DNA from 4 places in the Geobacillus sp. FSL W8-0026 genome. Region 4 is predicted to be linked to each of the others. Evidence: riboswitches for the same ligand, from Rfam matches in the RefSeq annotation. Region 4 holds a riboswitch; each other region holds the start of a gene.

Evidence for each region. A riboswitch is a leader RNA that binds a small molecule or an ion and turns the genes downstream of it on or off. The one in region 4 is predicted to bind S-adenosylmethionine.
Region 1: another riboswitch for S-adenosylmethionine. It lies ahead of NST29_RS02885 (phosphoadenylyl-sulfate reductase); the one in region 4 lies ahead of metK (methionine adenosyltransferase).
Region 2: another riboswitch for S-adenosylmethionine. It lies ahead of mtnW (2,3-diketo-5-methylthiopentyl-1-phosphate enolase); the one in region 4 lies ahead of metK (methionine adenosyltransferase).
Region 3: another riboswitch for S-adenosylmethionine. It lies ahead of NST29_RS14175 (bifunctional homocysteine S-methyltransferase/methylenetetrahydrofolate reductase); the one in region 4 lies ahead of metK (methionine adenosyltransferase).

Annotation. Positions count from the first base shown of each region.
Region 1 is NZ_CP150194.1:580,581-583,774, forward strand. Features, by position in the region: gene sat (sulfate adenylyltransferase) at 1-908, opposite strand, end outside; gene NST29_RS02885 (phosphoadenylyl-sulfate reductase) at 1,023-1,730, opposite strand; SAM riboswitch class I at 1,860-1,967, opposite strand; gene NST29_RS02890 (DUF1128 domain-containing protein) at 2,175-2,399, opposite strand; gene NST29_RS02895 (low molecular weight protein-tyrosine-phosphatase) at 2,617-3,099, shown strand.
Region 2 is NZ_CP150194.1:2,607,434-2,610,627, reverse strand. Features, by position in the region: gene NST29_RS13035 (pyridoxal phosphate-dependent aminotransferase) at 17-1,192, shown strand; SAM riboswitch class I at 1,290-1,397, shown strand; gene mtnW (2,3-diketo-5-methylthiopentyl-1-phosphate enolase) at 1,465-2,706, shown strand; gene mtnX (2-hydroxy-3-keto-5-methylthiopentenyl-1-phosphate phosphatase) at 2,703-3,194, shown strand, end outside.
Region 3 is NZ_CP150194.1:2,826,038-2,829,231, forward strand. Features, by position in the region: gene NST29_RS14165 (uberolysin/carnocyclin family circular bacteriocin) at 11-223, opposite strand; gene NST29_RS14170 (hypothetical protein) at 261-437, opposite strand; SAM riboswitch class I at 1,288-1,390, shown strand; gene NST29_RS14175 (bifunctional homocysteine S-methyltransferase/methylenetetrahydrofolate reductase) at 1,462-3,194, shown strand, end outside.
Region 4 is NZ_CP150194.1:761,289-764,482, reverse strand. Features, by position in the region: gene metK (methionine adenosyltransferase) at 1-1,079, opposite strand, end outside; SAM riboswitch class I at 1,201-1,315, opposite strand; gene pckA (phosphoenolpyruvate carboxykinase (ATP)) at 1,502-3,088, shown strand.

The sequences.
Region 1 (3,194 bases), 180 kb from region 4:
AAGTTCGAGAAGATTTTTTGTGCGTCATATGTGCCGTAGTAATTGCCGACACCGGCGTGGTCGCGGCCGACGATGAAGTGCGTGCAGCCGAAGTTTTTGCGCACCATGGCATGGAAAATGGCCTCGCGCGGTCCGGCATAGCGCATGGCCGCTTGGAAGACGCCAAGGAAGACGCGGTCTTTCGGATAATAGTTTTCCAGCAGCACTTGGTAGCTTTCCATCCGGATGTCAGCCGGAATGTCATCCGCTTTCGTTTCACCGACGAGCGGGTTTAAAAACAAACCGTCGACGATCTCAAGCGCGCATTTTTGAATGTATTCGTGAGCGCGGTGAACCGGGTTGCGCGTTTGGAAGCCGACAACGGTGTTCCAGCCGAGTTCGGCAAACCGCTTCCGCGTTTCGGCCGGATCGAAATAAAACGCGGCGAACGGTCCTTTATCGGTCCGTTTGACAAGCGTGACTTCCCCGCCGACGTACACATCCGGTTTTTCAAACAGTTTGCGTACGCCAGGGTGGGCGAGTTCATCCGTTTTGTAAACGAACGTAGCTTCTTTTGTTTTGTCCGGGCGGTACATATCGGCGATTTCGATGACGCCGTACACGTCGCCGTTATAAACGAGCTTCGCTTTATCGCCGACAGCAAGTTCTTTCGCTTTCTCCTCCGTCACCGCGAGCGTGATCGGAATGCTCCAGACGGTGCCGTCAGCGAGGCGCATCGTTTCCACAACCGCGTCGTAGTCCGCTTTCGTTAAAAAGCCGGTGAGCGGACTGTACGCCCCCGTGCCGATCAATTCCAAATCGCTTAATTCCGCTTTCGACAGTTCGATCGTTTTGGATGCTTCGTCAAGCGGATAATCGGGATTCCAACGGTTGATTAATGTGCCGCCATGCGGGATGCTTACGCTCATGTTCACAACCTCCTAGATTGATAGACTGAAAAATCGCTTACATGCCGCCATGTTCATGGCGAAGAAAAAGGAAATGAGAAACCGCAATCGCAAGGAGCATACGATGGGTTCCTCCTATGTGAGATGGAGCCCGCACTCGGTCTTCCCTTGGCCGGCCCAGCGCCCGGAGCGCAAATCGTTCGGATCGACTGCCGGCGCTGTACACGGAGCGCAGCCGATGCTCGGGTAGCCGCGGTCATGAAGCACGTTGTACGGAAGATCGTGCTTATACACGTAGTTCCATACGTCTTTCCATGTCCAATGAATGAGCGGACAGACTTTGACCGAACGGAATTTGTCATCCTTATTGATGTATTCGACATGGCGCCGCGTCGGCGATTGTTCGCGGCGCAAGCCGGAAATCCAAGCGGTCACCCCAGTCAGCGCTTCACGCAGCGGAATGACTTTGCGCAGCTCGCAACATTTGTTCGGATCGCGCTTCCATAGTTCATCACCAAACTGGGCGGCTTGTTGTTCCAACGTCAGTGACGGGCGTTTCATCACGATGCGGAGCGAAGGATATTTTTCTTTCACTTTTTCGATCGTGTCATACGTTTCTTGAAAATGCAGCCCCGTGTCGAGAAAGACGATTTCCGCATCCGGCTTCACTTGGGAAATCAGATCGATCAGCACGATGCCTTCGATGCCAAAGCTACAGGCGTACACCATTTCATCACCGTACTCGCGGTACGCCCAAGCGAGAACGTCAAGCGCTCCTTTTGTTTCATTGTCAGACGGAAAAGACGGTTTTTCTGCCGTTTCCCACTGATCGTACGTGAGCATCGTTTTTCCCTCCTTATAAAACCAAAGAAAATCAACGTGATTAGTTGGATATTTACTCAGCAAGCGGCAGCTCGGCGACAAAAATGCCCTTCCCATTTTGATTTTGGAAAGAGCGGAAGAATTAGCGCCGCCTTATCTTTCAAAATGGACCCCATTTTTGCTGGAATTGGCACCTTGCTAGCCAGAGCAGGTTGCCGGAGTTCATCGGGCCAGTCCCTCCCTCGCTCTTGATAAGCGTATGCAATGATGTAATTGATTAAAATTTTAGCACAATTGCCGCCAATGTCAATCCTAGTTTTTCGATGGGAATTATGTTTATCTTGGCGGGCAAGCGCCTTTGGATCATGGCTGGCCGGTGCGGCATGTCAGCGAACCCCGCGGTTCGGCGGAAAGACGCCCCGTTTTCCGCCCTTCAAAACCGCGCGCCTTACGACCGGCAAGCCTTTACTTTTTGCGCAGATTCCCGAGTTCTTCCACAATGGCTTGCATTTCACTCGGACTGAACGTCTCGCGTTTCATCACCATCTCGAAAATCTCTTTCAATTCATCGTACCATTCCTCGGAAAAATGTGATGGCTTCATCGCTTCCCAATTGAGCATTTTTAATTTTTGTTTCAATTGTTCAATCATGTATTCGACGTTTTCCGCCGACGGTTTGGATAAGTCCATGATTCGCGCTCCTTTCATAGCGGTTATCATGTATTGTACCACATCGGCGCTGAAAAGCGGGAGAGGAGATCGTCTGTTGCCCAGCCGAGAAACAGACGGTATGGTAAAATGGAGAGGCGGGCCTGTGCGGTGAAAGAGAGGCTAGGCCGGCGAGAAAAAAGAAACAATACCGAATGAAACGATGTTCATCACGATGGCGAAAGGGAGGCCGTTTCGGATGGTGAAAGTGCTGTTCGTTTGTCTTGGAAACATCTGCCGTTCGCCGATGGCGGAAGCTGTTTTTCGCCATTTGGTGAAAGAGCGGGGACTAGAGCATGTCATCACCGTTGATTCGGCGGGAACGGGCAGCTGGCATGTGGGGGAACCGCCGCATGCGGAAACGCGGCGAATTTTAAGCGAGAACAAGATCGATTATTCCGGCATCCGCGCCCGGCAAGTCGCCCGCCGCGACTTGGAGGAGTTCGATTATATCATCGCCATGGATGCCACCAATTTGAACGATTTGCGGCGGTTGGCCGGCCTCCGGTCGAGAGCGGTGATCGCTCGGCTGCTCGATTTCGTGCCGGAACGGGAAACGGACGACGTGCCAGACCCGTACTATACGGGCAATTTTGCCGAAGTGTATCACCTGATCCGAGCGGGATGCGAGCATTTGCTGGAAACGATCATGCGCGATCATCGGCTGACGGAGGAGCATTGAGCCGCTTCCGCTTCGCCTAGCGCGGGAGCTCTCTTTCACGGCGCTGATGAAAAAAGCGGTCAACGATGCAGTCGTTCGAAAAGCAAGGGAAGGGA
Region 2 (3,194 bases), 1.8 Mb from region 4:
CAAGAAGGTGTGGGCGATGACGATCGAATTTCCTTTTTCCGAACTGCTTGAACAGCTGCCGAAGCAGTTTTTTGCTTCGCTTGTCGCCAAAGTGGGAGAGAAAATCAAGGCCGGGCATGATGTCATTAATTTAGGGCAAGGCAATCCGGACCAGCCGACGCCGAAGCATATCGTTGAGGCGATGCAGCGGGCGGCGGCCAATCCGAAGTACCATAAATATTCGCCGTTTCAAGGCTACTCGTTTTTGAAAGAAGCCGTTGCCGCCTTTTATGCGCGCGAGTATGGAGTTGAGGTCGACCCGACCCGCGAAGTCGCCATTTTGTTTGGCGGCAAGGCCGGGCTTGTCGAGCTGCCGCTTTGCCTCGTCAACCCGGGCGATGTGGTGCTCGTCCCCGACCCGGGCTATCCGGATTACTGGTCGGGAATCGCGCTCGCCCGCGCGCGGATGGAAATGATGCCGCTTGTCGCCGAGCAGCAATTTTTGCCCGATTACAGCGCCATTCCGGCGGCGGTCGCCGATCAGGCGAAACTGATGTTTTTAAACTATCCGAACAACCCGACCGGTGCGACGGCGACGAACGAGTTTTTCGCCGAGACGGTGGCGTTCGCCGCCAAGCACGGTATCGCCGTCGTGCACGATTTTGCTTACGGGGCGATCGGTTTTGACGGCAAAAAGCCGGTCAGCTTCCTCGAAGTTGACGGGGCGAAAGACGTCGGCGTCGAGATTTACACGTTTTCGAAAACGTACAATATGGCCGGCTGGCGCGTCGCGTTTGCCGTCGGCAACGAGCGGATCATTCGGGCGCCTGAGCTGCTGCAAGATCATTTGTACGTCAGCCTGTTCGGCGCCGTCCAGGAAGCGGCGGCTGCAGCGCTTCTCGGCCCGCAAGATTGCGTCAACGAGCTTGTCGCGCTGTATGAAGCGCGCCGCCATACGTTCATTTCTGCTTTGCGCGAGATCGGCTGGGAAGCACCGGCGCCGTCCGGTTCGTTTTTCGCTTGGCTCCCCGTACCGAAAGGGTGGTCGTCCGCCGAGTTTGCCGATGTGCTCCTTGAGCAGGCGCATGTCGCTGTCGCTCCGGGCATCGGCTTTGGCGAGCACGGCGAAGGGTATGTGCGCGTCGGCCTATTGACCGATGAGGCGCGGCTCTGTGAAGCGGCGGAGCGGATCGGACGGCTCGGGCTGTTTTGAAAAAAATGATTGACAACGGCGGCAAAGGCTGTCATAATTCAAAGTAAATTTGCCATACTTGCCAAAATCGTTTGACAAGTGTATAGTTACGCAAGCATTCTTATCAAGAGCAGGCGGAGGGACGAGCCCAATGAAGCCCGGCAACCGGCTTGGTACATTCAAGCACGGTGCTAATTCTTGCAGCGGAAACGCTGAGAGATAAGAAGAGCGCCATAAACGAATGACGCCTCTTCTTATGAAGAGGCTTTTTTCTTTGGAAAGAGGGATGAATGATGAGTGCAGTGATGGCAACGTATTTGCTTCATGACGAGAAAGACATCCGCAAAAAGGCGGAAGGGATCGCGCTCGGCTTGACGGTCGGCACGTGGACCGACTTGCCGGCGTTGGAGCAGGAGCAGCTTCGCAAACATAAAGGGGAAGTGGTCGCCGTTGAGGAGCTTGGCGAAAGCGAGCGTGTAAACGCGTATTTCGGCAAGCGGCTGAAGCGGGCGATCGTCAAAATCGCCTATCCGACGGTCAACTTCAGCGCTGATTTGCCGGCGCTTTTGGTGACGACGTTTGGCAAATTGTCGCTTGATGGGGAAGTGCGGCTGCTTGATCTCGAGTTTCCGGACGAGTGGAAGCGGCAATTTCCGGGGCCGCGCTTTGGCATCAGCGGCATTCGCGAAAAAGTCGGGGTATATAACCGCCCGCTGTTAATGAGCATTTTTAAAGGCATCATCGGCCGCGATTTGGCGTATTTGACGTCCGAATTGAAAAAACAGGCGCTTGGCGGCGTCGACCTAGTCAAAGATGACGAAATTTTGTTTGATAGCGAGCTTCTTCCGTTTGAGAAGCGGATTACGGAAGGAAAGGCCGCGCTTCGGGAAGTGTACGAACAAACGGGCAAACGGACGCTGTACGCCGTTAACTTGACCGGTAAAACGTTTGAGCTGAAAGAAAAAGCGAAACGGGCCGCCGAGCTTGGCGCCGACGTGCTGTTGTTTAACGTGTTCGCCTACGGGCTTGATGTGTTGCAAGGGCTGCGCGAGGATGAAAACATCACCGTGCCGATTATGGCGCATCCGGCGTTTAGCGGCGCGATCACGCCGTCTGAGTTTTACGGGGTCGCCCCGTCGCTGTTGCTCGGCAAGCTGTTGCGGCTCGCCGGGGCTGATTTCGTCCTGTTCCCGTCGCCGTACGGCAGCGTCGCTCTCGAGCGCGAGCAGGCGCTTGGCATCGCCCGGGCGCTCACCGATGACCAAGAGCCGTTTGCGCGGGCGTTTCCGGTGCCGTCGGCGGGCATTCATCCGGGGCTCGTGCCGCTTCTTGTCCGCGATTTCGGCCTTGACAGCATCGTCAACGCCGGCGGCGGCATTCACGGCCATCCGGACGGGGCGATCGGCGGCGGCCAGGCGTTTCGCGCGGCGATCGATGCGGTGTTGGCCGGTCGGCCGCTCCGCGAAGCAGCTGTTGAAAACGAGGCCCTACAAAAAGCGATCGACCGTTGGGGCGCTGTTGAGGTGGAAGCATGACGAGGCAGCTTGTTCTCTTTTGCGATTTTGACGGCACGATTACGGAAAACGACAACATTATCGCCATTATGAAACAGTTCGCCCCGCCGGAGTGGGAGGCGCTCAAAGACGACATTCTCGCTGAGCGCATCTCCGTTCAGGAAGGGGTCGGGAAGATGTTTTCCCTCCTTCCGTCTTCGCTAAAGGGCGAAATCGTCGATTTTCTGCGGGGCACCGCCCGTTTGCGCGAAGGGTTTCGCGAATTCGCCGCTTGGACGAAAGAGCAGGGCATTCCGCTCTATGTGGTGAGCGGTGGGATCGACTTTTTTGTCTACCCGCTGCTTGACGGGATCATCGAACGAGAGTGCATTTTTTGCAACGGCTCCGATTTCAGCGGCGCGACGATCCGCATCACGTGGCCTTACGCGTGCGACGGCGAGTGCCAAAACGGCTGCGGCTGCTGCAAGCCGTCGCTCCTTCGCAAGCTTTCCCGCCCGGACGGGTATCAT
Region 3 (3,194 bases), 1.6 Mb from region 4:
GGTTTCCATGTTACCATGCAATAGCCGCTTTTTGTTCCCGCTCAGCCACTATTTTTTTCACCGTTGCTACAAACGCTGACCAGCCAATTTCCAAAATGGCATCGACTCCGCCTGACAAAATCGCAGTAATTCCAAGAATCATCGAAACGAGCGTGGAGCCGGTCAGCACGATCGAAACAACAGTTGTAGCAACTGCTTGCGACACGCCGAGCGTTCTGGCAATAAGCGTGAACTACTCGTATTTCAAATCCGATCGGACTTTATTTTATTTTCCGCAATAAACGCGAATAAACGATCCCATAAACAAGAACGGCCGCAATCAATGCGATTTTTCCCCACATTGGCATCTTAGCCGCTTTTAAACCAAAGGCAAGGACAATAAACAACACAAACGGCAGGCTAATGAGAATAAAATACGGCCACGACCATCGTTTCATCTATTTCACTCCTGTCTGTGACGCCATTTCTATTAAATTCCTTGTTAACATCATCCATTTTTTATTATACACTTTGACTCTTAAAAAAAAATTAAAAAAAAAGAGAAATGAGTTGACGTTTTTCGTCTTTTTTTAACATATTTCGACATTTTTTGTGCTATCGAAACAAAAGGCTCTTCACTAAAAGTTGTATTTCATGACATGCCTTAACTTATGCATCCACGAAAGAATAGGAACAAATCATTTTTTGCCTACACCTGTTCAGAGAAGTGCACGTTATGGTGATGAACTAAGCAAAAAAGCGATTGGTAAGAAATTGGTGTCAGCGCAAGGAGATGTTCAATAGCCAAAACACAATAGAGGTCGGTGGACTTAGTGCAACATACTACTGATTTCACCTATTTCTCAATTAGAGAGACTTAGTGGAATCCACTTTCTTTTCTGAATGAAAATGCCGGCCTGACGCGAGATTTTCATGCCTGGGTGGAGGGCAAGTCGCGCTGCTCATGGAACTTTTCTGAATGAAAATGCCTCTGATTGGTGTGTGACAACGGTTTTTCACCAGCCTCAATCGGAAAACAGCGCATGGCTTCGTTGAACATCGGCCACTGGAGAATGTCTTTCCCTGCTGAACGTTCGATTGGCAAGCAAAGAGAAAACACCGATTGCCCGCATGGCGGCAGGTGTTTGTAGCGCTATTTCCGATTTTTGCAATCATACAAGAGTTCCTTCTCCCTTGATCGGGCAAATCTTTGGCAAATTTCTTGCTTCACTGTATTGAATAATTTCAAAAAATACATTAAATTATATAGTAATCACCCAAACGGGACGATACAATTGGATACGAATTTTCTTATCAAGAGAGGGGGAGGGACTGGCCCGGTGAACCCTCAGCAACCTGGCGGGCGGCCAAGGTGCTAAATCCAGACAGGCAGCAGCCTGGAAGATAAGAAGAAGCGAACGGAAAGTCTTCTTCTTAGAAGGCTTTTTTCTTTTACTTGCCAAGAAACGGGGGAAATGGAACGTGGGATTGCTTGATGAGTTGAAACAACGCGTGCTGATCGCCGATGGGGCGATGGGGACGCTTCTCTATTCGCATGGCGTTGACCGTTGTTTTGAAGAATTGAATCTATCGAAACCGGAAGACATCGTCCATATTCACGAAGCCTATATCGCGGCAGGCGCCGACGTCATCCAGACGAATACCTACGGCGCCAACTATGTGAAACTCGCCCGCTACGGCTTGCAAGATGAGGTGCCGGCCATCAACCGGGCGGCGGTGCGGCTCGCTAGGCAAGCCGCCAACGGTCGGGCGTACGTGCTCGGGACCATTGGCGGGCTGCGCACGTTAAACAAAAGCGCCGTGCCGCTTGATGAAGTGAAGCGGACGTTCCGCGAGCAGCTGTTTGTCTTGCTGGCGGAGGGAGTGGACGGCGTGCTGCTCGAGACGTATTACGATTTAGAAGAGTTGGAGACGGTGCTCGCCATCGCCCGCAAAGAGACGGACTTGCCGGTCATCGCCCATGTGTCGCTCCATGAAGTGGGCGTCTTGCAAGACGGCACGCCGCTCGCTGACGCCCTCGCCCGCTTAGAAGCGCTTGGCGCCGATGTCGTCGGGCTCAACTGCCGGCTCGGGCCGTACTATATGCTTCAATCGCTCGAGGAAGTGCCGCTGCCAACGCGCGCCTTTTTATCGGCGTACCCGAACGCGAGCCTCCCCGACTATCGCGATGGCCGGCTCGTCTATGAGACGAATGCCGAATACTTCGAGGAAACGGCGAAAGCGTTTCGCGACCAAGGGGTGCGGCTGCTCGGCGGATGCTGCGGCACGACGCCGAACCATATTGAAGCGATGGCGCGGGCGCTGCAAGACCGGACGCCGGTAACGGAAAAAACGGTCAAACGACGCGCCGTGCCGGTGTCGGTCCAATCCGACATTCCATCATCAGCGACGCCGCTTCCCGAACTTGTCCGCGCCCGCCGCTCGGTGATCGTCGAGCTCGATCCCCCGAAAAAATTGGGCATTGACAAATTTCTCGCCGGGGCGAAAGCGCTCCATGACGCCGGCATTGACGCGCTGACGCTGGCCGACAACTCGCTCGCCACGCCGCGCATCAGCAACGCCGCCGTCGCGGCCATCATCAAAGAGCGGCTCGGCGTCCGCCCGCTCGTGCATATTACGTGCCGCGACCGCAACTTGATCGGCCTGCAGTCACACTTGATGGGCCTGCATACGCTCGGCATCACCGACGTGCTCGCCATTACCGGCGACCCGTCAAAAATCGGCGACTTTCCGGGAGCGACATCGGTGTACGATTTATCGTCGTTTGATTTAATCCGCTTGATCCGCCAGTTTAATGAGGGATTGTCGTATTCGGGCAAACCGCTCGGACAAAAAACGAACTTCTCGATCGGCGCGGCGTTCAATCCGAATGTCCGCCATTTGGATAAGGCCGTTGAGCGGATGGAGAAAAAAATTCAGTGCGGCGCCCATTATTTCTTGACTCAACCGGTTTACTCGGAAGAGAAAATCATGGCCGTGCACGAAGCGACGAAACATTTGAATGCGCCGATTTACATCGGCATTATGCCGCTTGTGAGCGCGCGCAACGCCGAGTTTTTGCATCATGAGGTGCCGGGCATTACGCTGTCCGACGATATTCGCGCCCGCATGGCCGCCTGCGGCGACGACCCGGTGCGGGCGGCGCGCGAAGGAATCGCCATCGCCAAAGCGCTCATTGATGCGGCGTTCGACTT
Region 4 (3,194 bases):
TCAAGCATTTTAATGATGCCGGCCGGACGAAGGTCGAAGTTGTTGCGCACGACTTCAATTAAAATGTCTTCAGACACCTTGCCGGTGCCGAACGTATCGATCGAAATCGAGACCGGACGGGCGACGCCGATCGCGTAGGCGAGCTGCACTTCGCACTTATCGGCGAGCCCGGCCGCAACGATGTTTTTCGCCACATAGCGGGCCGCATACGCCGCCGAGCGGTCGACTTTCGTCGGGTCTTTGCCCGAGAACGCGCCGCCGCCATGACGGGCGTAGCCACCGTACGTGTCAACGATGATTTTCCGTCCCGTCAGCCCGGCATCCCCTTGCGGACCGCCGATGACGAATCGGCCGGTCGGGTTAATGAAGTAGTTCGTGTTCTCATCCAACAGCTCCGTCGGAACCACCGGCTTGATGACATGTTCTTTAATGTCACGTTCCATTTGGTCTTGAGTAATGTCCGGATGATGTTGCGCAGAAACGACGATCGTGTCGACGCGCACCGGTTTGCCGTTTTCATCGTATTCGATCGTCACCTGCGTTTTGCCATCGGGACGCAAATACGGCAACACGTCCGTTTTGCGCACTTCCGCCAAGCGGCGCGCCAAACGGTGGGCGAGCGAAATCGGCAGCGGCATCAGCTCTTCCGTTTCATTGCAGGCAAACCCAAACATAAGCCCTTGGTCGCCGGCGCCGATCGCTTCAATTTCCTCATCCGTCATCTGACCTTCGCGCGCCTCAAGCGCCCGATCCACTCCCATCGCGATGTCCGGCGACTGTTCGTCAATCGACGTGAGCACGGCGCACGTGTCGGCGTCAAATCCGTATTTCGCGCGCGTATAGCCGATTTCGCGAACCGTATCGCGGACGATGCGCGGAATATCGACGTACGTCGATGTCGTAATTTCCCCACTCACGAGCACCAGCCCGGTCGTGACGCTTGTTTCACAAGCAACGCGGGCGTTCGGGTCTTTTTCCAAAATGGCATCCAAAATCGCATCGGAAATTTGGTCGCAAATTTTGTCCGGGTGTCCTTCGGTTACAGACTCTGAAGTAAACAAGCGGCGTTTGGCTGACATTCGGCTCATTTCCTCCTCTTGACGTAATGTGGCGATACGGAACTCGTTTCCCTTGGCAATATAAAAAAACCTTTCCTGTCACGGTGAGGAAAGGTCATTGCAATCGGATTGCTTCCTTTCACTCTTATCGTTCAAGGACTGCGCCTTGCCACAGGTTAGCACCATTTCACACATGTACAGTTGTGACGGTTGCTGGGCTTCATCGGGCCTGTCCCTCCGCCGGCTCGGGATAAGAGTATCCGTTCAATGACTTATCATATCGCAACAAACGAACGGAAGTCAACCATACAAAACATTTTTTTATTGTTCAAAAAATGAGGAAAAATAAGTCCGAAAAACCTTCACAATTAGTATGGACTATTAATAAAAATGTGTTATACTATTTTCAAAAGTGATTCCAATAAAGAAGGCAGGTTTTGAACATGGGGATTGCCAATATGACGAATAAACTCGATCTCTTGCTGCAAAAACCGTACGTCCACCACCAACTGTCCGTCGCGGAACTCGTTGAAAAAGTGCTGCAGCGAAAGGAAGGCCGGCTGACGCATACCGGCGCCGTCGCCGTCACGACCGGCAAGTACACGGGGCGGTCGCCGAAAGACAAATACATCGTCGAAGAGCCGTCAACGAAACAAACGGTCGACTGGGGAACGGTCAACCAGCCGATGGCGCCGGAAACGTTTGAAAAACTGTACGACAAAGTGCTCGATTATTTGTTAAAACAAGAGGAACTGTTCGTCTTTAAAGGCTTTGCCGGCGCCGATCCGAAATCTCGGCTGCCGATTCAAGTCGTCAATGAATTCGCCTGGCACAACTTGTTCGTCCATCAGCTGTTCATCCGGCCGAGCGCCGCAGAGCTCGCCGCGCATGAACCGCAATTTACCGTCATTTGCGCGCCGAATTTTAAGGCGGACCCGGCTGTGGACGGCACGCGCTCGGAAGCGTTCATCATCATTTCCTTTGAACGCCGCGTCGTCCTAATCGGCGGGACGGAGTACGCCGGCGAAATGAAAAAATCGATCTTCTCGGTGATGAACTATTTGCTGCCGGAACAAGGCATCCTGCCGATGCACTGCTCGGCCAACGTCGGCCAGGAAGGCGACGTCGCCCTCTTCTTCGGCTTGTCGGGAACCGGGAAAACGACGCTCTCCACCGATCCGAACCGCCGCTTGATCGGCGATGACGAACATGGCTGGTCGAGCCGCGGCATTTTCAATATCGAAGGCGGCTGCTATGCGAAATGCATCAACTTATCGCGCGAGAAAGAGCCGCAAATTTTTGACGCCATCGGCTTTGGCGCCGTGCTCGAAAACGTCGTTCTCAACGACGCGACACGGGTGCCGGATTACGATGACGGCACGCTGACAGAAAACACGCGCGCCGCCTACCCGCTTCAAGCGATCAAAAACATCGTCGACCCGAGCGTCGCCGGCCATCCGTCCACGATCGTGTTCCTGACGGCCGATGCGTTCGGCGTTCTACCGCCGATCAGCAAACTGACGCGCGAACAGGCGATGTACCATTTCTTAAGCGGCTACACAAGCAAACTCGCCGGCACAGAACGCGGCGTCACCGAACCGGAAGCGACGTTCTCGACGTGCTTTGGCGCGCCGTTTTTGCCGCGCCCGGCCGTTGAATACGCGGAAATGCTCGGGCAAAAAATCGCTGAGCACAACGTCCGCGTCTTTTTGGTCAACACCGGCTGGACAGGAGGGCCGTACGGCGTCGGCAGCCGCATGAAGCTCGCCTACACCCGCGCGATGGTGCAAGCCGCCGTCGAAGGAGAGCTTGACAACGTCGAAACCGTGCACGACCCGATCTTCGGCCTCGCCATCCCGGCGCACGTCCCCGGCGTGCCCGACGACGTCTTGCGCCCGCAAAACACATGGGCTGACAAACAAGCGTACGAACAAAAAGCGAAAGAACTGGCGGAAAAATTCCGCGCCAACTTCCGAAAGTTCGCCCATATCGACCCGACGATCGAAAAGCTCGGCGGACCGCTCGTATAACGAACCTCCGGCCGGACAGGGAGCCGTTCCCTGTCCGGCTGTTTTTTATTTCTTTCCTTTGCTTTGGACTCCGACACTGAATCCTTAAGCATTTCTGTACGTCGAT